4 regions of the Mesorhizobium sp. CNPSo 4670 genome follow, and region 1 is predicted to be linked to each of the others. Evidence: predicted binding sites of a transcription regulator. Region 1 holds the regulator's gene; each other region holds the start of a gene.
What was found. The regulator PhoB, encoded in region 1, activates phosphate uptake and scavenging genes when phosphate is short. The targets are predictions, from matches to a motif close to TGTCATNNANCTGTCAT.

Region 1 (4,211 bases):
CCGGCGATGCCGGCGGCCTGCTCAACGCCATCTACGGCAGCATCGTGATGACCATTATCGGCGTCGTCGTCGGTACACCGATCGGCGTGCTGGCCGGCACCTACATGGCCGAATACGGACGCTTTTCGAAGCTCACCACCGTGGTGCGCTTCATCAATGACATCCTTTTGTCGGCGCCGTCGATCATCATCGGCCTTTTCGTCTACGAACTGATGGTCCGGCCGATGGGGCATTTCTCGGCGATCGCCGGCGCTGTCGCGCTTGCCATCCTGGTCATCCCGGTCGTCGTTCGCACCACCGAGGACATGCTCAACCTGGTGCCGAACGCGTTGCGCGAGGCCGGCACCGCGATCGGCGCGCCGCGCTGGGTGGTCATCAAGTCGGTCGCTTACCGCGCCGCCCTTTCAGGCATCGTCACCGGCATATTGCTGTCGATCGCCCGTATCTCCGGCGAGACGGCGCCGCTGCTCTTTACAGCGCTCAACAACCAGTTCTGGTCGAGCAATCTCAACGCGCCGATGGCCAGCCTGCCAGTGACCATCTTCCAGTTCGCTCTCAGCCCTTACGAGGAATGGCAGCAACTGGCCTGGACCGGTGCACTCATCATCACATTGACGGTTCTCGCGCTCAGCATCTTTGCTCGCAGCCTGACCGGACGCAGAGAGGACAAATGAGCCAGATGTTGTCTCCAGACATGACGATCGCCGCCGAGGCAATTGCCGGCAAGGCCAAGATCGAGGTCAAGAACCTCAACTTCTACTACGGCCAGAGCAAGGCGCTGAAGGACATCACGCTGTCGCTGCCCGAGCGCAGCGTCACCGCCTTCATCGGACCTTCGGGCTGCGGGAAGTCGACGCTGCTGCGCGTCTTCAATCGCATCTACGAGCTCTATCCCAAGCAGACGGCCGAGGGCCAGGTGCTGCTCGACGGGCAGAACGTTCTCGACCGCTCGCAGGACCTCAACCTGCTGCGGACCAAGATCGGCATGGTGTTCCAGAAACCGACGCCGTTCCCGATGTCGATCTATGAAAACATCGCCTTCGGCGTCAGGCTCTACGAGAAGATCAGCAAGTCCGAGATGGACGGCCGTGTCGAGCAGGCGCTGAAGCGCGCCGCACTGTGGACCGAAGTCAAGGACAAGCTCAACGCCAGCGGCCTCAGCCTCTCAGGCGGCCAGCAGCAGCGACTCTGCATCGCCCGCACCGTGGCGGTGAAGCCGGAAGTCATCCTGCTCGACGAGCCGGCCTCGGCGCTTGACCCGCTGTCGACCGCCAAGATCGAAGAGCTGATCGACGAGTTGCAAGCCGACTACACGATCGTCATCGTCACCCACAACATGCAGCAGGCGGCGCGCGTGTCGAAGCAGACGGCCTTCATGTATCTGGGCGAACTGGTCGAGTTCGACCGCACCGAGAAGATCTTCACGTCGCCCCGCGAGAAGCGCACGCAGGACTACATCACCGGCCGCTTCGGCTGAGCTCAGGCATACGAGGACTAAGATCATGGGCGAACACACAGTGGCTTCTTTCGACGAGGATCTCGGACAGATCAGCAGGCTGATCCGCGACATGGGCGACCTCGCCGGCTCGATGGTCGGCGGCGCCACCAAGGCGCTGTTGAATTCCGACAACGCCCTGGCGCAGCGCGTCGTCTCCGACGATGCGATCATGGATGCGCGCCAGCGTGAACTCGACGACCGCGCCATCACACTGATCGCCAAGCGTCAGCCGATGGCCGACGATCTGCGCCATGTCGTCGGTTCGATCCGCATGGCCGGCGACCTCGAGCGTATCGGCGACCTTGCCAAGAACATCGCCAAGCGCGTCGGCACCGTCGGCCTCAGCGTCACCCCACGCGACCTGTCGCACTCCATCGACGCAATGGCGCAGCTGGTGCTGATCCAGGTGCAGGGCGTCATCGAGGAATATACGGCGCGCGACGCGGCGGCTTTGGCGAAGCTGCGCGCCGACGACGAGCGCATCGACGTCAAATACACCTCCGTGTTCCGCGAACTCCTGACCTACATGATGGAAGACCCGCGCAACATCACCGCCTGCACGCATCTGTTGTTCTGCGCCAAGAACCTCGAACGCATCGGCGATCACGTCACCAACATCGCGGAAAATGCGTATTATGTTTTGACCGGTACGCAGCTGCCCGCCAATCGTCCGAAGCAGGACGAGACGGCAATGTCCGCGCCGGCGGCATGACGGCAGGGGTGACCAGTCGATGATCGCGCCACGAATCATGGTGGTGGAGGATGAGGAGCCGCTGGGTGTGCTGCTCCGCTACAATCTGGAGTCCGAGGGCTACCAGGTCGAGGTGGTGACGCGCGGCGACGAGGCCGAGATCCGGCTGCAGGAGAACGTCCCCGACCTTCTGGTGCTGGACTGGATGGTGCCGGCGGTTTCCGGAATCGAACTCTGCCGCCGGCTAAGGATGCGTCCCGAGACCGAGCGGCTGCCGATCATCATGCTGACCGCGCGTGGCGAGGAAAGCGATCGTGTGCGCGGCCTCTCGACCGGCGCCGACGATTATCTGGTCAAGCCGTTCTCGACGCCGGAGTTCATGGCCAGGGTCAAGGCGCTGCTGCGCCGCGCCAAGCCGGAAGTGCTGTCCAGCGTGCTCAAGGTCGGCGACATCGTGCTCGATCGTGAATCGCACAGGGTCTATCGCAAGAAGAGCGAGATTCGGCTCGGACCGACCGAATTCCGCCTGCTCGAATTCATGATGCGCCATCCCGGCCGTGTGTTCTCGCGCAGCCAGCTGCTCGACAATGTCTGGGGCGAGACGATCTACATCGACGAACGCACGGTCGACGTGCATGTCGGCCGGCTGCGCAAGGCGGTCAACAATGGCCGCATGCCCGATGTCATCCGCACCATTCGTGGGGCGGGCTACGCAATCCGGGAAGATTAGGGATATGCTGATATTCAGGTGATGCCTGCCTGCGAACGGCAGTTTCCAGCGCTTCCGGTACTCACGGATCCAAATGTCCGCTCCGTTCCGGTTCTCGGAACCCGCCATTCTCGACTCGGCCTAACCTGAATCTCAACACATCCCGACGCGTTATTCACGCAACGTTCTTGCCGCCGAGGCCGGATCTCGCCTGCGTGCCGGGCGCGAAAATCTCCTGGTCTACGAAGGTCAGCGCCCGCGTCGCGCAGCCTTCGCGGATCAGTGGCAGTTCGTTCGGTTCGGTGTCGAAGGAAATCGATTGCGAATGCTGGCCGCCGGCGGTCTGCGCAATCGCCTCGCGCAATGCCGGCTCGATCAGGTCGAAGGCGGCGGCGCTGACACCGACCATGGCGACGGGCGCCGGATCGATCAGCGCGAACAGGCTGCCGAGACCGTAGCCGAGTGCCTCGCCGGCCTTGCGATAGGCCTCGCGCTCGGGTCCATCCCTTTCGCGGGCCGCGCTCGCCAGGGCGCGCATGTCGGCGTCACTGACATCGGCCACCGGTTCCGCGTCCTCGCTCATCTGCCTTGCGTTCCGCCAGATGGCATAGTTGCCGGCATAGGCCTCGACGCAGCCCCGCCGACCACAGCGGCACAGCGCGCCGTGCGGCCGATGGATCATATGGCCGAACTCGCCGCCTGAGGAATGAGTGCCAGTGAACAACTCGCCCTTCAACACCAGGCCCATGCCGATGCCGTGCGACAACAGGATGGCGATGAAGTCGTCGCGGTAGCGATCAGGGTCGCGCCAGCGCAACGCGATCGCCATCATATTGCAGTCGTTCTCCATGGTGGCGGGGATGCCGAACTCGTCCTCGAGTATGTCGGCGAAGGCGATATCGGTGTGCGGCGTGATCGGTGACCACAGCATGGCGCGGGCACGCGTGTCGGTGATGCCCTGGATCGCCAGCGCGATGCGGGCGACACTGCGGACGTCGAGGTCGGGGTCTTCGAGACGACGGCGTACGATGGCAACGCATTCACCGACCAGCGCGTCGCGCGACATGGTCAGCGTGTCCAGCCGGCGCTGTTCCTCGGCGATCACCTGGCCGGCATAGTCGATGACGGCGACCGAGAGGAAGTTCAGCGACAACACCACGGTCATCACCGCCGCCGCTTCCGGATTGAGGCCGAGGCCGACCTGCGGCCGGCCGCGTTTGAGCGAGCCGGCCTCGCTCGGCTTGCTCTCAGTCAGGATGCCTTCGCCGATGAGGTCGGAGGAGATCGCCGATATGGTCGAATGGCTGAGGCCC
Region 2 (4,211 bases), on a different contig from region 1:
GTGTAGCCCTGCGTGAATTCACGTGACCAGATACCAAAACTCTTCTCCAGCCGCAGGGCATTGAGCGCGTAGTAGCCGATCTCGGCCAGGCCGAGATCCTCGCCGGCGGCAAGCAGCGTCTCGCGCAAGCCGGCATGCATGGTGACCGGACAACTGATCTCGAAGCCGAGCTCGCCGGCGATCGAAAGGCGGGCAACCCGCGCGGGCACCATGCCGATGTCGAATGCGCCGCAGGCCATGAACGGCAGTGCCGCGCCCGACACGTCCTGATGCGTCGTGCGCGCCAGGATCTTGCGTGCATTCGGCCCGGTCAGCAGGAAGCCGCTCACCGTGTCGGAAAGGTCTGTGACAGTAATCCCTTCCGCCGCATGGCTCTCGAACCAGCGCATGTGGAATTCCCTGAGATAGTAGGAGCCCATCAGCCAATAGTCGCCCCCACCCCAGTTGATGACCGTGAGGTCGCCCTTCAGTCGTCCGTCATGGCCAAGCATCGGCGCCAGCCGCGCCTGTCCTGGTTTCGGCAGCCTGCAGGCCAGCAGCCGGTCAAGCCATGCTTCCGCGCCGGGCCCGGAAACCGCATAGCGCGCGTAGGCCGAGATATCGACGAGACCGGCGGCACGCCGAACCTGCAGCGCCTCGTCGCCGACGATGTCGAAGGCGTTCGAACGCCGCAGCGTCGTGTTCTCGCGAAACCCCATCGGCGCGAAATAGGCCGGGATTTCCAGCCCCCAGGACGCCGTCCATTCGCATCCCGCCGCCGTCATACCGTCATAGGCGCCGGGGCGTTTCAGTGGCCGGCCGGCGGGTAGCCGCTCATTGGGAAAGGTCATGACGAAGCGGTGCGAATAGAACTGGCGCGTCGTCTGCCTGAGATATTCGCGGTTGGCGGCGAAGGCGCCGTAGCGAGCAATATCCATGCCGAAGATGTCGGCCTGCGGCTCACCATAAATCATCCACTCGGCCAACGACTTGCCGACGCCGCCGCCCTGGCTGAAGCCGGCCATGACGCCACAGGCAAGCCAGTAATTCTTCCGCCCGCGCACCGGCCCGACGATCGGATTGCCGTCGGGGGTGAAAGTGAAGGCGCCGTTGACCCACTTGCGGATGCCGGCCGTCCTCAGGCACGGAAAGCGCTCATAGGCCTTGGACAGTTCCGGGCTGATGCGGTCGATGTCTTCCGGGATCAGTTCGATGCCGTAATCCCATGGCGCGCCATCCATGTTCCAGTGCTTCGGGTTCTGCTCGTAGACGCCGAGCAGCACGCCGTTGCGCTCTTGCCTGAGGTAGGAAAAGCCGTCGAGATCGACCGCAAGCCCGAGTTCCTTGTCGAGGGCGGCAACCTCCGGAATGTCCTCGGTGATGAAATAGTGATGCTCCATCGGCGTCACCGGCAAGTCGACGCCAGCCATGCGGCCGAGCTGCTTTGCCCACAGCCCGCCGGCGTTTACGACATGCTCGGCCACGATCGTGCCTTGCTCGGTGACGACATCCCAGTGCCCGTCGGCACGCGCCTTCAACGCGACCACGCGGTTGCGCAGGATCACGTCGGCCCCACGCTTCTTCGCGGCGCCGGCATAGGCATGCGTCGCTCCATAAGGGTCGAGATGGCCTTCGTTGGAATCGTAGAGGCCGCCGAGTACGTCGCTGACATCGACGATCGGGCAGATCTCCTTGATCTCTTCCGGTGTCACCAGGCGAGCCGTTTCGATGCCGACCGACTGGAACACGGCCCAGGCCGATTTCAGCCATTCCCAGCGCTGGGGATCGCTGGCCATGTTGACGCCGCCCGTCTTGTGCAGGCCCGCGTTCTGGCCGGATTCGGCCTCGATCTCGCGATAGAGCTTGATGGTGTAGTCCTGCAGCGCCGCGACGTTGGGATCGGCATTGAGCGCGTGGAACCCGGCCGCCGCGTGCCAGGTCGAACCGGCCGTCAGTTCGGCCCGCTCGATCAGCGCCACATCGCTCCAGCCGAAACGCGTCAGATGATAGAGCACCGAGGCTCCGACCACGCCACCCCCGATAACGACTGCGCGGTAGTGCGACTTCAAGGGCTTCCCTCCCCGGTTCGTCCGAAGGCTGCACCATATACGCACTGGACATAAGTGTCTAGTGCGATGCGGGGCACACCTCGCTTTGTCGACCGGAGCCTGAGGGGGTGATCAATTCTTTCGTGCGGCCACACGTTTTTGTCGGCTTGCAAAGATGCCGACGGGCGGGCATTGCGCGCTGTCACGCAAGCATCATGTTCGCGCCGTAGACCGCTTTTCGGGGAGGCGCACGCGGCATCATCGATGCCGCACCTCTTTCAGCTTTTACGCCATCGGCCGCTCCGGCACGCTTTGTTACAAAGAGGATCATCCATGAAACACCTGCACCGAACCGTGTCGCTCGGCGTCGCGCTGGCAATGTTCAGCGCCTTGACGCCGGCGCTGGCCGACAGCACCGCGACCGTCGGCGGCACCAGCTTCGTCAACAAGGGACTGGTCGGCGTCGGCCGCATCCCGGCCAGCCAGAAGGACAAGTTCGGCGAGACGTTCGGCTCGGGTTCCGGCATGGCGATCGACACCGCCGGCTGGACGCACGGCGCCGACGGCTACAAGGGTTCGCTCTGGCTGCTGCCGGACCGCGGCTACAATGTCGTCGGCACCACCGACTACCGGCCGCGCCTCAACACGATCGGCATCGAGTTCGCGCCGACCGCGCCTGGTGCGGCGCCCGCTGCCGGCCAGGAGCAGTCCGGCGTCAAGGCGACGCTCGCCGACACCATGCTCTTGACCGACGACAAGGGCGCCGATGCTACCGGCCTCGACCCGCTGAACGGCGTGCGCGCAGCAAGCGGCGACATGCCGATCCTGCCCGAGGCCAACGGCAAGCTGGCGCTCGACAACGAGGGGATCGTGCGGCTACCCGACGGCTCGATGTTCATCTCCGACGAATACGGCCCGAACATCTATCGGTTTTCCGCCGAAGGCCATCTGCTGTCGGCGACCCAGCCGCCGGCGGCCCTCGTGCCGATGCGCCATGGCGCGCCGAACTTCGCCTCGGACAATCCTGGTCCGAGTGCTGCCGAGCCCGATCCGAAGGATCCAGATACCGGCCGCCAGAACAACCAGGGCCTCGAAGGCATGGCGATGACGCCGGACGGCAAGTTCCTGATCGCCGTGCTGCAGTCGGCGCCCCGGCAGGATGGCGGCGATTCCGGCGCGACGCGCCAGAACACGCGCGCGCTGGTCTATGACGCTTCCGACCTCGCCCATCTCAAGCTGGCGCACGAATATGTCGTGCCGCTGCTGGTGTTCAAGGATGCCAAGGGCAAAACCAAGGTGGCGGCGCAGAGCGAGATCGTGGCCCTGTCCGACCAGACCTTCCTGATGCTGACCCGCGACAGCGGCAACGGCCAGGGGTTGAAGGGCGACACCTCGCTGCTCCGCCAGATCAACATCGTTGACCTCTCCGCCGCGACCGACATCGCCGGTGGCGCCTTCGACGCCGCCGACAAGCCGGTGGCGCCCAAGGGCGTGCTCGACCCATCCGTGACGCCGGCCAAGCTGACGCCCTTCATCGACCTCAACGACAAGGGCGAACTCGGTCGCTTCGGCCTGCACAATGGCGCGCCGAACGACAAGAACAACCTCTCGGAAAAGTGGGAGGCGATGTCGGTGGTCAGCGTGCTCGATCCGAAGCTGCCTGACGACTATTTCCTGTTCGTGGCCAACGACAACGACTTCCTCACCCAGGACGGCTTCCAGGTCGGCGCACCCTACAAGGCGGAAGACGGCGCCGATGTCGACACCATGTTCACGGTCTATCAGGTCACGCTTCCCGGCCTCGCCAAGAAGTAACGACACCACCCAGGCGGACGCGCCGAGCGCGTCCGCCTACAGATCGTGAAGGCACACTTACTGCAACATCTCCGCGTCCTTTGGCACGCCCGCGTCGATCGGCTCGGCCGTCCTGTTCGACACGGCGGTGATCTTCGCGGCGGCCGACAGGTTCGCGCGCACGAAGACCGGCGCGACGCCGTTGACGCGGCCGTAGAGGTCGATGATGTCCTGGTTCATGAAGCGCACACAGCCGGACGAAGCGTTCTTCCCGATCGAGTCCCACTCCGGCGTTCCGTGCAGCCGGTACATCGTGTCCTTGCCGTCGCGGAAGAGATACAGCGCGCGGGCGCCAAGCGGGCTCTGCGGGCCGGGCGGCATGCCGTCCTT
Region 3 (4,211 bases), on a different contig from region 1:
CCAACGACCGGCGCGGTCTTCGCGCCAGGGGTTTTGCCGTCATCGCTGCCTAAGGCATGCGGTACGCGCCGCGCAAAAGGCGACGTCCGGGCGCGCCGTGCACTTTCGGCCTCGCTTCGCGGACACCGATGGCGTAAGAGCGGCGATGGAAAACAACCGATTTGAAACACCCGTGACCGTCAAGTCAGTCACGGCGGGGAGCACTCAGCTCTTGCGTACGGCTCGTGAGGCTTCCGATTACCTGCTCAACAGCTGGCCCGGCAAACGCAGCCCCAAGCATCGCGCGGCCCTGCAGGCCTGTCACGATGCGCTGGCCGGCGACAAGCCGGCGATGAACGCCAGGCGCGCCTTCATTGCGGCAGCGCGCGAAGTGGACGTCTTTGTCAGCGACAAGGCCCCGGCCTGATCCAAGGCGACAATCTGGAATGAGGCACGGCCCGCATGCGCGGGCCTTTTGCCGTCACTTTGCCGTTTCGGTTTCGGTTTCAGTCTCGTCTTCAGGCTTCGAACGCTCGCGCGCGGCAACCTTGGCCGCCAGCTTTTCAGCCTTCTTGGCCGCCTTCTGGCGGTCGCGTTCCTTGCGTTCCTGATCGTAGTTTGGTGGTCGCGCCATATCGGCTCCTTTTCACTGCCTTGCGGCTCTGACCCTGCCTAGGAGCATTAGCCGTCAAATACAACAGCTGAAGCGATCGTGCCCGGCCGTTCGCGTCGATGATGGTCCGGGCTTGCAAGATGCGCGGCACAATGGTGTAGGGGACCGGGGGCGCCAACGCGTCGCAATCCGCGCGTTTGTTTTGATCAAGTGAAACCATGGCCACCATACAACGAACGACGAAAAGGGTTTTTTATTATGCGCGAAACGTCGTGCGCGATATCGCGCCGCAGGCGCTATATCACGGGTTAAGTGCGGACTTCGTCCGCCGAGCTCTGCCCGGAAATCTCCGTGGTCACACGCCGCTGCGGTCAATCACCAGATCGGCGGGACCAAAACGGTCCTTTGCCGTCAGTTGCTGGTGCCAGTAGGGATAGAGCACGGGTGGCCGGCTGACCGCGTCGAGGCGGTCACGCTCTTCGCCGGTCAGCACCAGGCTTGCCGCCGCGATGTTGTCCCGAAACTGCGTTACGGTCCTGCCGCCGATCACCAGCGAACTGACCGCCGGCCGGCCGAGCAGCCAGGCCAGCGCCACCTGCGCCGCCGACACGCCGCGCTGCGTGCCGATCTCGACAAGAACATCGACGATCCGCCAGAGCCGGTCCTCGTCGCGGATCGGCGGTTCCGACCAGCCGGCAAGCTGGCGGGCAGTCGGGCTGTCGCGTCGGTATTTGCCGGACAGCAATCCGCCGGCAAGCGGGCTCCAGACCAGCACGCCCAGCCCCTGGTCGATCGAAATCGGCAGCAATTCATATTCCGCCTCGCGCGCTTCCAGCGTGTAGTGGATCTGCTGGGTGACGAAGCGCGGCTGGTGATGGCCGTCGCTGATGCCGAGCGCCTTCATCACCTGCCAACCGGAATAGTTGGAGCAGCCGACATAGCGGACCTTGCCCTGGGCAACCAGCGTATCGAGCGCGGCAATGGTTTCCTCGAGCGGTGTCGTGCCGTCCCATTCGTGCAGGAAGTAGATGTCGATGACATCGGTCTTCAACCGCTTCAGGCTCTTCTCGCATTCGCGGATCAGATGATAGCGCGACAGGCCTTCATCGTTGGGACCGTTGCCGATCCGCATCCGTGCCTTGGAGGCGATCAGCACGTCGCCCTTGCGCTTGCCGCCGAGCGCCTCGCCGATGATCTCTTCGGAGATACCGTTCGAATAGACATTGGCGGTGTCGATGACATTGATGCCGGCATCGATGCAGAGATCGATCATCCGGCGCGCCTCGTCGAGGTCGGTCTTGCCGACAGCCGAAAATGCGCCGGCACCGCCGAAGGTCATGGTGCCCATGGTCAAGGTCGAAACTTTCAAGCCGGAACGGCCGAGGGTGCGGTATTCCATGTAAGTCCTCGCGATTTGTTGTTGAAAGGCAGTGCCCGGACGGCCTGCCACATTTGTAGGACAATTCGAGCCGCTTGTCGCCATGCCACGACGATGGATCGATCATGCCTCGCGGAAGTTGCGGTGGCGGCAGTCTCGCTCCAGGCTGCAATAAAACCGTCATTGCCGGCCTATATTGAAGTCGGCTCAGGTGTTGCGACTCCGGGACGCAGGCCAGGGGTTGGGGCGCCGGACGTGGATTGACACGGCTTGCAAGCGGAGCAGCTGATATGACCGAGCTAAAACAGAATTCTCCAGCCAGGGACTGGCTTGAAGCCGAGCTCGCCGACACGCTCGACGAGGACTATGAGCTCGAAATGTCGGAGCCGGCGCTGTCGATGGAGATCGCCAAGATCTACAAGAACTCGCATCCGCCATCGATTGATCGCATGCAGTATTTTCGCGACCTGATCACCTTGCAGTCCGAGCTGATCAAACTGCAGTCATGGGTCGCCTATCACAAGAAGAAGCTGGTGGTGATCTTCGAGGGCCGCGACTCCGCCGGCAAGGGTGGCGTCATCAAGCGCATCACGCAGCGGCTCAATCCGCGCATCTGCCGCGTCGTCGCCCTCCCGGCACCGACCGAGCGCGAGAAGTCGCAATGGTATTTCCAGCGCTATGTGCCGCATCTGCCGGCTGGCGGCGAAATCGTGCTGTTCGACCGCTCCTGGTACAACCGCTCCGGTGTTGAACGGGTGATGGGTTTTGCCGAGCCCGATCAGGTCGAAGAATTCTTCCGCGACGTGCCGGAGTTCGAGCGCATGCTGGTCCGCTCGGGCGTCACCGTGGTCAAATACTGGTTCTCGATCACCGACGAGGAGCAGCAGATGCGCTTCCTGATGCGCATCCACGATCCGATGAAGCAGTGGAAACTGTCGCCGATGGACCTGCAGTCGCGCGTGCGCTGGGAGCAGTACACCAAGGCCAAGGAAGAGACCTTCGCCCGCACCAACATTCCCGAGGCGCCATGGTTCATCGTCGAGGGTAACGACAAGAAGCGGGCGCGGCTGAACTGCATCGACCATCTGCTCAAGCAGCTGCCGTATGAGGAGGTGCCGCACGAGGAGATCACGCTGCCCGAGCGCGTCTTCAATCCTGAATACGAACGCCAGACGCTGCCGCGCGAACTCTACGTGCCTGAGAAGTATTGACTGTCTGGGGTTGCTAAATCTCCCCCTCTCGTGGGGGAGATGTCCGGCAGGACAGAGGGGCACGCGAAGGATCGCGGCGTAGGCTACGCGTCTGAAACCTAAGCCCGCTTGACGATCACATGCGTGGCGAGCGCTGTCGCCACCTGCTCGCTGCATTGATAGCCAAGCTTGGGCATGTCCAGGCCGGCAAAGAGATTCTCGCCCGAACCGAGCAGCAGCGGCGAGATCGCCAGATGCATCTCGTCGATCAGTTTCTCCTGCAGATATTGCCGGATGGTGGCGACGCCACCGCCAACCCGCACGTCCTTGCCATCCGCCGCCGCTTTCGCCTGTTCAAGCGCCGAATGGATGCCGTCTGTGACGAAATGGAATGTCGTGCCGCCTTCCATGGGCAGGGATGCCCGCTTGTGGTGGGTCAGCACGAAAACCGGCACATGGTAGGGTGGGTTATCACCCCACCAGCCCTTCCAGCTATCGTCAGGCCATTCGCCCCGGATCGGTCCGAACATATTGCGGCCGAGGATCCAGGCGCCGACATTCTCGAAGCTGCGCGCGGCAAAGTCCTCGTCAGTGCCGGTCGCGCCGCCCTCTTCGCCGAACATCGTGCGGAAGGTGCGGGTGCTCCAGGCCCATTTGTGCAGGGCTTCCCCGCCGACACCGAGCGGATTTTGCAGATCCTGATCCGGACCGGCGCCGTACCCGTCGAGCGACAGTGTGAAAGCATTGACGCGAAGTTTGGACATGAAAGCCTCCTCCATAACCAGTCGTGCAAAGGAGTAGCAAACTGATTGCGAAATGCAAGCGGTTTATATGGATGCAGCAAACCCCTGGCGATTGGTCCAACGACCTTCGCTCGGGATCCCGTCCGGAAGCCGGAAATTGTTCATGTATATCGAGGAGGTCGCCGGCGTTGCCCGCTGCGACCGGCCATCGGTGGGAAGAGAAAACTATCCCTTCAGCATAGTTGCCACTTCGGGCGCGAAATAGGTCAAAATGCCGTCGCACCCGGCACGCTTGAACGCGAGCAAGG
Region 4 (4,211 bases), on a different contig from region 1:
CGTTGAACTTTCCGCTGGCGAGCCGGTGGTCATCAATCCCTATCTTTCCTGCGGCAAGTGCATCGCCTGCCGGCACGGCAAGCCGAATTGCTGCGTCAGGATCGAGGTGCTCGGCGTCCATCGCGACGGCGCCATGTGCGAACGGATTCTGGTGCCGGCACGAAATCTCTATCCGGCAAACGGCCTGTCGCTGGCCGACGCCGCCGCTGTCGAGTTCCTGGCCATCGGCGCGCATGCTGTGCGGCGCGCAAGCGCCGATCCCGGCGCCCGCACGCTGGTCATCGGCGCCGGTCCGATCGGGCTCGGCACGGCCATCTTCGCCGGCATCGCCGGGCTTGACGTGACGCTGCTCGACATGAGCAGCGAAAGGCTTGCCTTTGCCGCCAACGAGCTCGGCTTCCAGACCCTCGACGGTTCGCGCGGCGCGGTGTCCGATCTGGTCGGGCAAGCGACCGCTGGCGAAGGCTTCGATGTGGTCTTCGACGCCACCGGAAACACCCAGTCGGTGCAGTCGGCCTTCGCCCATGTCGCGCATGGCGGAACGCTGGTGCTGGTCAGCGTCGTCAAGGACGACATCACCTTCTCCGATCCGGAATTCCACAAGCGCGAGATGACCCTGATCGGCAGTCGCAATGCGTTGCGCGCCGACTTCGACCACGTCGCCGCCTCGATCCGCAACGGCGCCGTGCCATTGGCCAAGCTCGTCACCCACCGCACCACGCTGGCCGGCACGCCACATGATCTCGCGCGCTGGGCACACGAGAAATCCGGTCTGATCAAGGCTGTGATAGAAGTCCGATGAGTGCAATTCCAGTAAAAGTGTGAAGCGGTTTTTCCCAGGAAAAGCGCTTAGCGCCTTCCCTAGGGAACTGCGTTCGACAATCTAGGCAACCGGCGGTGTCGGCTCACAACGCCGACAATTTGAGTTCGACCCGCTCGGCCGGGAACCGAGACTCGGAAAACTGGATCGGCTGGCCGTCGGGCGTGACGTTGACGGCGACCGTGACCAGCACGATTGCGCCGGGCTGCAGGTCGAGGTCGGCAAGGTCGGCGGCATCGGCATGGCGCGCCGACAGCATGGTCGATTGCCTGAGATAATCATCTATGCCGAAACGCGCCAGCGATGCGGTGATCGAGCCGGTCTCCGCCATGGCGGCATCAATGCCGGCAAAGCGCCTCGCCTCGAACCAGCCGGCAGCACGCGACACCGGGCGGCCATCGGCTTCGCCGCGTGTTTCCAGCCGGATCACGTTTGTCCCCCTGGCTAGGCCCAGCCCCTCGGCGACGCGCCGGCTGGCCGGCTCCACCGACGAGGCAAGCAGGACAATATGCCGTTCCGACGCCTGCCCTTGCAGGCCTGCCGAAAACCGTGTTCGCGCGCCGATCGGATAGGACAGCCGCTTGCGCGACAGCACGAAGGTGCCGCGTCCCTGTTCGGCCCGCAGCACCCCTTCCTGCACAAGGGCTGCTATGGCACTGCGCACCGTGTGACGGTTGACGCCATAGCGCTCGGCCAGCGCAACCTCCGGCGGCAGCGCTGCATTCTCGGCGAAATCGCCGATGGCGATCGCATGCAGGATCTTGTCGGCGATCTGCCGCCACAGCGAGACACCACTCCGCCGCTCAATGCTGTCCGCTGCCAGCTGCCCGACCATTTTAATTGTCCCAGCCTCCCATTGCTTGTCATCCACCCGTCATGGACTCGCGCTAGATAATAGGTATAATTTGTATAATTGTCTATATCAGTAGACAAATTTAGACAAGAGGATTATTGCTCATGCGAGGACAGGAAGCCCGCAACCAAGCCGAGCGCAAGGCCGCCATGGCAACACTGGCACAATCCAGCGGCGATGACGTCGTCCGGCTCTGGAACGCGTCCGGACTGCCCTCGGAAGCTGAGCTGCTGCGCGGACCGGAAACCGGCCTGGTCACCGTGCGCGGCCGCATCGGCGGTGGCGGCTCCCCCTTCAATGTCGGTGAGACAACCGTTACCCGCGCCACAGTCAGGCTCCCGACCGGACAGGTCGGCCATTGCTATGCGCTTGGCCGTGACAAGCAGAAGGCGAGGCTGGCGGCCATCGCCGACGCGCTGTGGCAGGACCCGGCGCGTCGCGCCGAGGTCGAGACCGTGCTTATTGCGCCTCTGCGATCGGCTCTGGCCACCGCGCATGAACGGCGCCGCGCCGAGACGGCGGCAACGAAGGTGGATTTCTTCACCATGGTTCGCGGAGAAGACTGATGGACATCGCAGCGCAATCGATCGAGGGCGGTTTTGCCGATCCGGTCTTTAACGCCCAGACCGTGTTTCGCGCCGTCATGGACGCGATGGCGCGGCCGGGCAGCGTGCAACCCCTGCCCGCCTTCGCCCGCCCGCCGGTTCCGCTTTCAGCGACCGCCGGCGCCGTAGCCCTGGCGCTTTGCGACAACGACACCCCGCTCTGGCTCGACCCGGCTTTGCAGGCCTCTACCGCGATCAAATCCTGGCTTGGTTTCCACACCGGTGCGCCTTTGGCCAACACGCCGGCCGATGCGCATTTCGCTTTGATCGCCACGCCGGCCGAGATGATGGCGCTCGACGGTTTTTCGCAAGGTACCCAGGATTATCCCGACCGCTCCACCACGCTGATCCTGCAAGTCAGTGATCTCGTTTCCGGCGCCCCGCTGCTGCTCGAAGGCCCCGGCATCGAAACCAGTGCCACGATCGCGCCGGCGCAGATGCCGCGTCATTTCGTCGAGCAGTGGAAGCAGAATATCAAGCGCTTTCCGCGTGGCGTCGACATCATCCTCGCCACATTGGATGGCGTCGCCTGTCTGCCGCGCACAACGCGCATCAAGACGATGGGGGCCTGAGATGTATGTCGCGGTAAAAGGTGGCGAGGCGGCCATTGCCAACGCCCACAGCCTGCTCGCCGACCGCCGGCGCGGCGACCGTTCGGTGCCCGCCCTTCGGCTCGACCAGATCGTCGAACAGTTGGCGCTTGGCGTCGACCGGGTGATGAGCGAAGGCTCGCTCTACGACCGCGAGCTGGCGGCGCTCGCCATCGTCCAGGCGCGCGGCGACCTGATCGAGGCGATCTTCCTGGTGCGCGCCTACCGCACCACGTTGCCGCGCTTCGGCTATTCCAAGGCGATCGACACCGCCACCATGCTGGTCGAGCGGCGCGTTTCGGCGACCTACAAGGACCTGCCCGGCGGCCAGTTGCTCGGCCCGACCTTCGACTACACGCACCGGCTACTCGACCCCGAGCTTGCCGGCGGCGGCGATGTCGCCAAGCCGCTGCAGCGCGAGACCGAAGCGCAAGCCATGCCCCGCGTTTCTGCGATCCTTGCTCGCGAGGGCCTGATCGAGCCGGATGGCGAGATGCTGCAGGACCATGTCCCCGGCGACATCACCCGCGAGCCGCTGGAATTCCCGATGGCGCGCGATATCCGCCTGCAGGCGCTGTCACGCGGCGATGAGGGCTTCTTGCTGGCGCTCGGCTATTCCACGCAGCGCGGCTATGCCCGTAACCATCCCTTCGTCGGCGAGATCCGCATCGGCGAGGTCGAGCTGGAACTGGATGTTCCCGAACTCCCGTTCGCCGTGCCGCTCGGCACGGTGCGGGTCACCGAATGCCAGATGGTCAACCAGTTCAAGGGCTCGGCCAAGGCGCCGCCGCAATTCACCCGCGGCTACGGCCTGGTCTTCGGCCAGAGCGAACGCAAGGCGATGGCGATGGCGCTCTGCGATCGGGCATTGCGCGCTTCGGAACTCGGCGAAGATGTCGTCGCCGCCGCGCAGGACGAGGAGTTCGTCATCTCGCATTCCGACAATGTCCAGGCGACCGGCTTCGTCGAGCACCTGAAGCTCCCGCACTATGTCGACTTCCAGGCCGAACTCGACCTCGTGCGCCGCATGCGCGCCGAATATGACGCCCGCGAAAACCCGGTGAAGGCGGACGACAAGAGGGAGGCCGCGGAATGACCTTAGCTGCTCCCGCCATCGTGGGAATGGCCGCCACCATAGTCTCCGCCGTAGCCACTGCTACCGGCAACGGTCTCGCCTGTCGCACCTTCCTTCGGTGCGGGCAGAACCATGCGTCGAAGGAAAAAGAAGACGGCGCCAACAAATACCAGCAGCAGAATTCCCAAATGCGTCCATCCGGCAGAGGTCATCAGGGTTCGTCCCGTTTCCCGTGTCCTGGAAGTCAATTCAATAGAACAATTCAGGT

Region 2: AC0ZT5_RS09760 (esterase-like activity of phytase family protein) is a predicted target of PhoB. The motif match lies at 2,228-2,244, and genes of this name have one in related genera.
Region 3: ppk2 (polyphosphate kinase 2) is a predicted target of PhoB. The motif match lies at 2,138-2,154, and genes of this name have one in related genera.
Region 4: phnF (phosphonate metabolism transcriptional regulator PhnF) is a predicted target of PhoB. The motif match lies at 1,682-1,698, and genes of this name have one in related genera.

The regions. Positions count from the first base shown of each region.
Region 1 covers NZ_JBWJFQ010000005.1:97,077-101,287, reverse strand. Annotated here, with positions in the region: gene pstA (phosphate ABC transporter permease PstA) at 1-674, shown strand, start outside; gene pstB (phosphate ABC transporter ATP-binding protein PstB) at 671-1,477, shown strand; gene phoU (phosphate signaling complex protein PhoU) at 1,503-2,210, shown strand; gene phoB (phosphate regulon transcriptional regulator PhoB) at 2,230-2,919, shown strand; gene AC0ZT5_RS11300 (ROK family protein) at 3,074-4,211, opposite strand, start outside.
Region 2 covers NZ_JBWJFQ010000004.1:233,239-237,449, reverse strand. Annotated here, with positions in the region: gene AC0ZT5_RS09765 (GcvT family protein) at 1-2,048, opposite strand, end outside; gene AC0ZT5_RS09760 (esterase-like activity of phytase family protein) at 2,361-3,842, shown strand; gene AC0ZT5_RS09755 (L,D-transpeptidase) at 3,900-4,211, opposite strand, start outside.
Region 3 covers NZ_JBWJFQ010000015.1:82,268-86,478, forward strand. Annotated here, with positions in the region: gene AC0ZT5_RS23260 (GntR family transcriptional regulator) at 1-53, shown strand, start outside; gene AC0ZT5_RS23265 (DUF982 domain-containing protein) at 146-406, shown strand; gene AC0ZT5_RS23270 (hypothetical protein) at 461-613, opposite strand; gene AC0ZT5_RS23275 (aldo/keto reductase) at 948-1,991, opposite strand; gene ppk2 (polyphosphate kinase 2) at 2,261-3,181, shown strand; gene AC0ZT5_RS23285 (dihydrofolate reductase family protein) at 3,280-3,924, opposite strand; gene hemB (porphobilinogen synthase) at 4,129-4,211, opposite strand, start outside.
Region 4 covers NZ_JBWJFQ010000010.1:201,630-205,840, forward strand. Annotated here, with positions in the region: gene AC0ZT5_RS18600 (zinc-binding alcohol dehydrogenase family protein) at 1-802, shown strand, start outside; gene phnF (phosphonate metabolism transcriptional regulator PhnF) at 906-1,655, opposite strand; gene phnG (phosphonate C-P lyase system protein PhnG) at 1,778-2,239, shown strand; gene phnH (phosphonate C-P lyase system protein PhnH) at 2,239-2,850, shown strand; gene AC0ZT5_RS18620 (carbon-phosphorus lyase complex subunit) at 2,852-3,964, shown strand.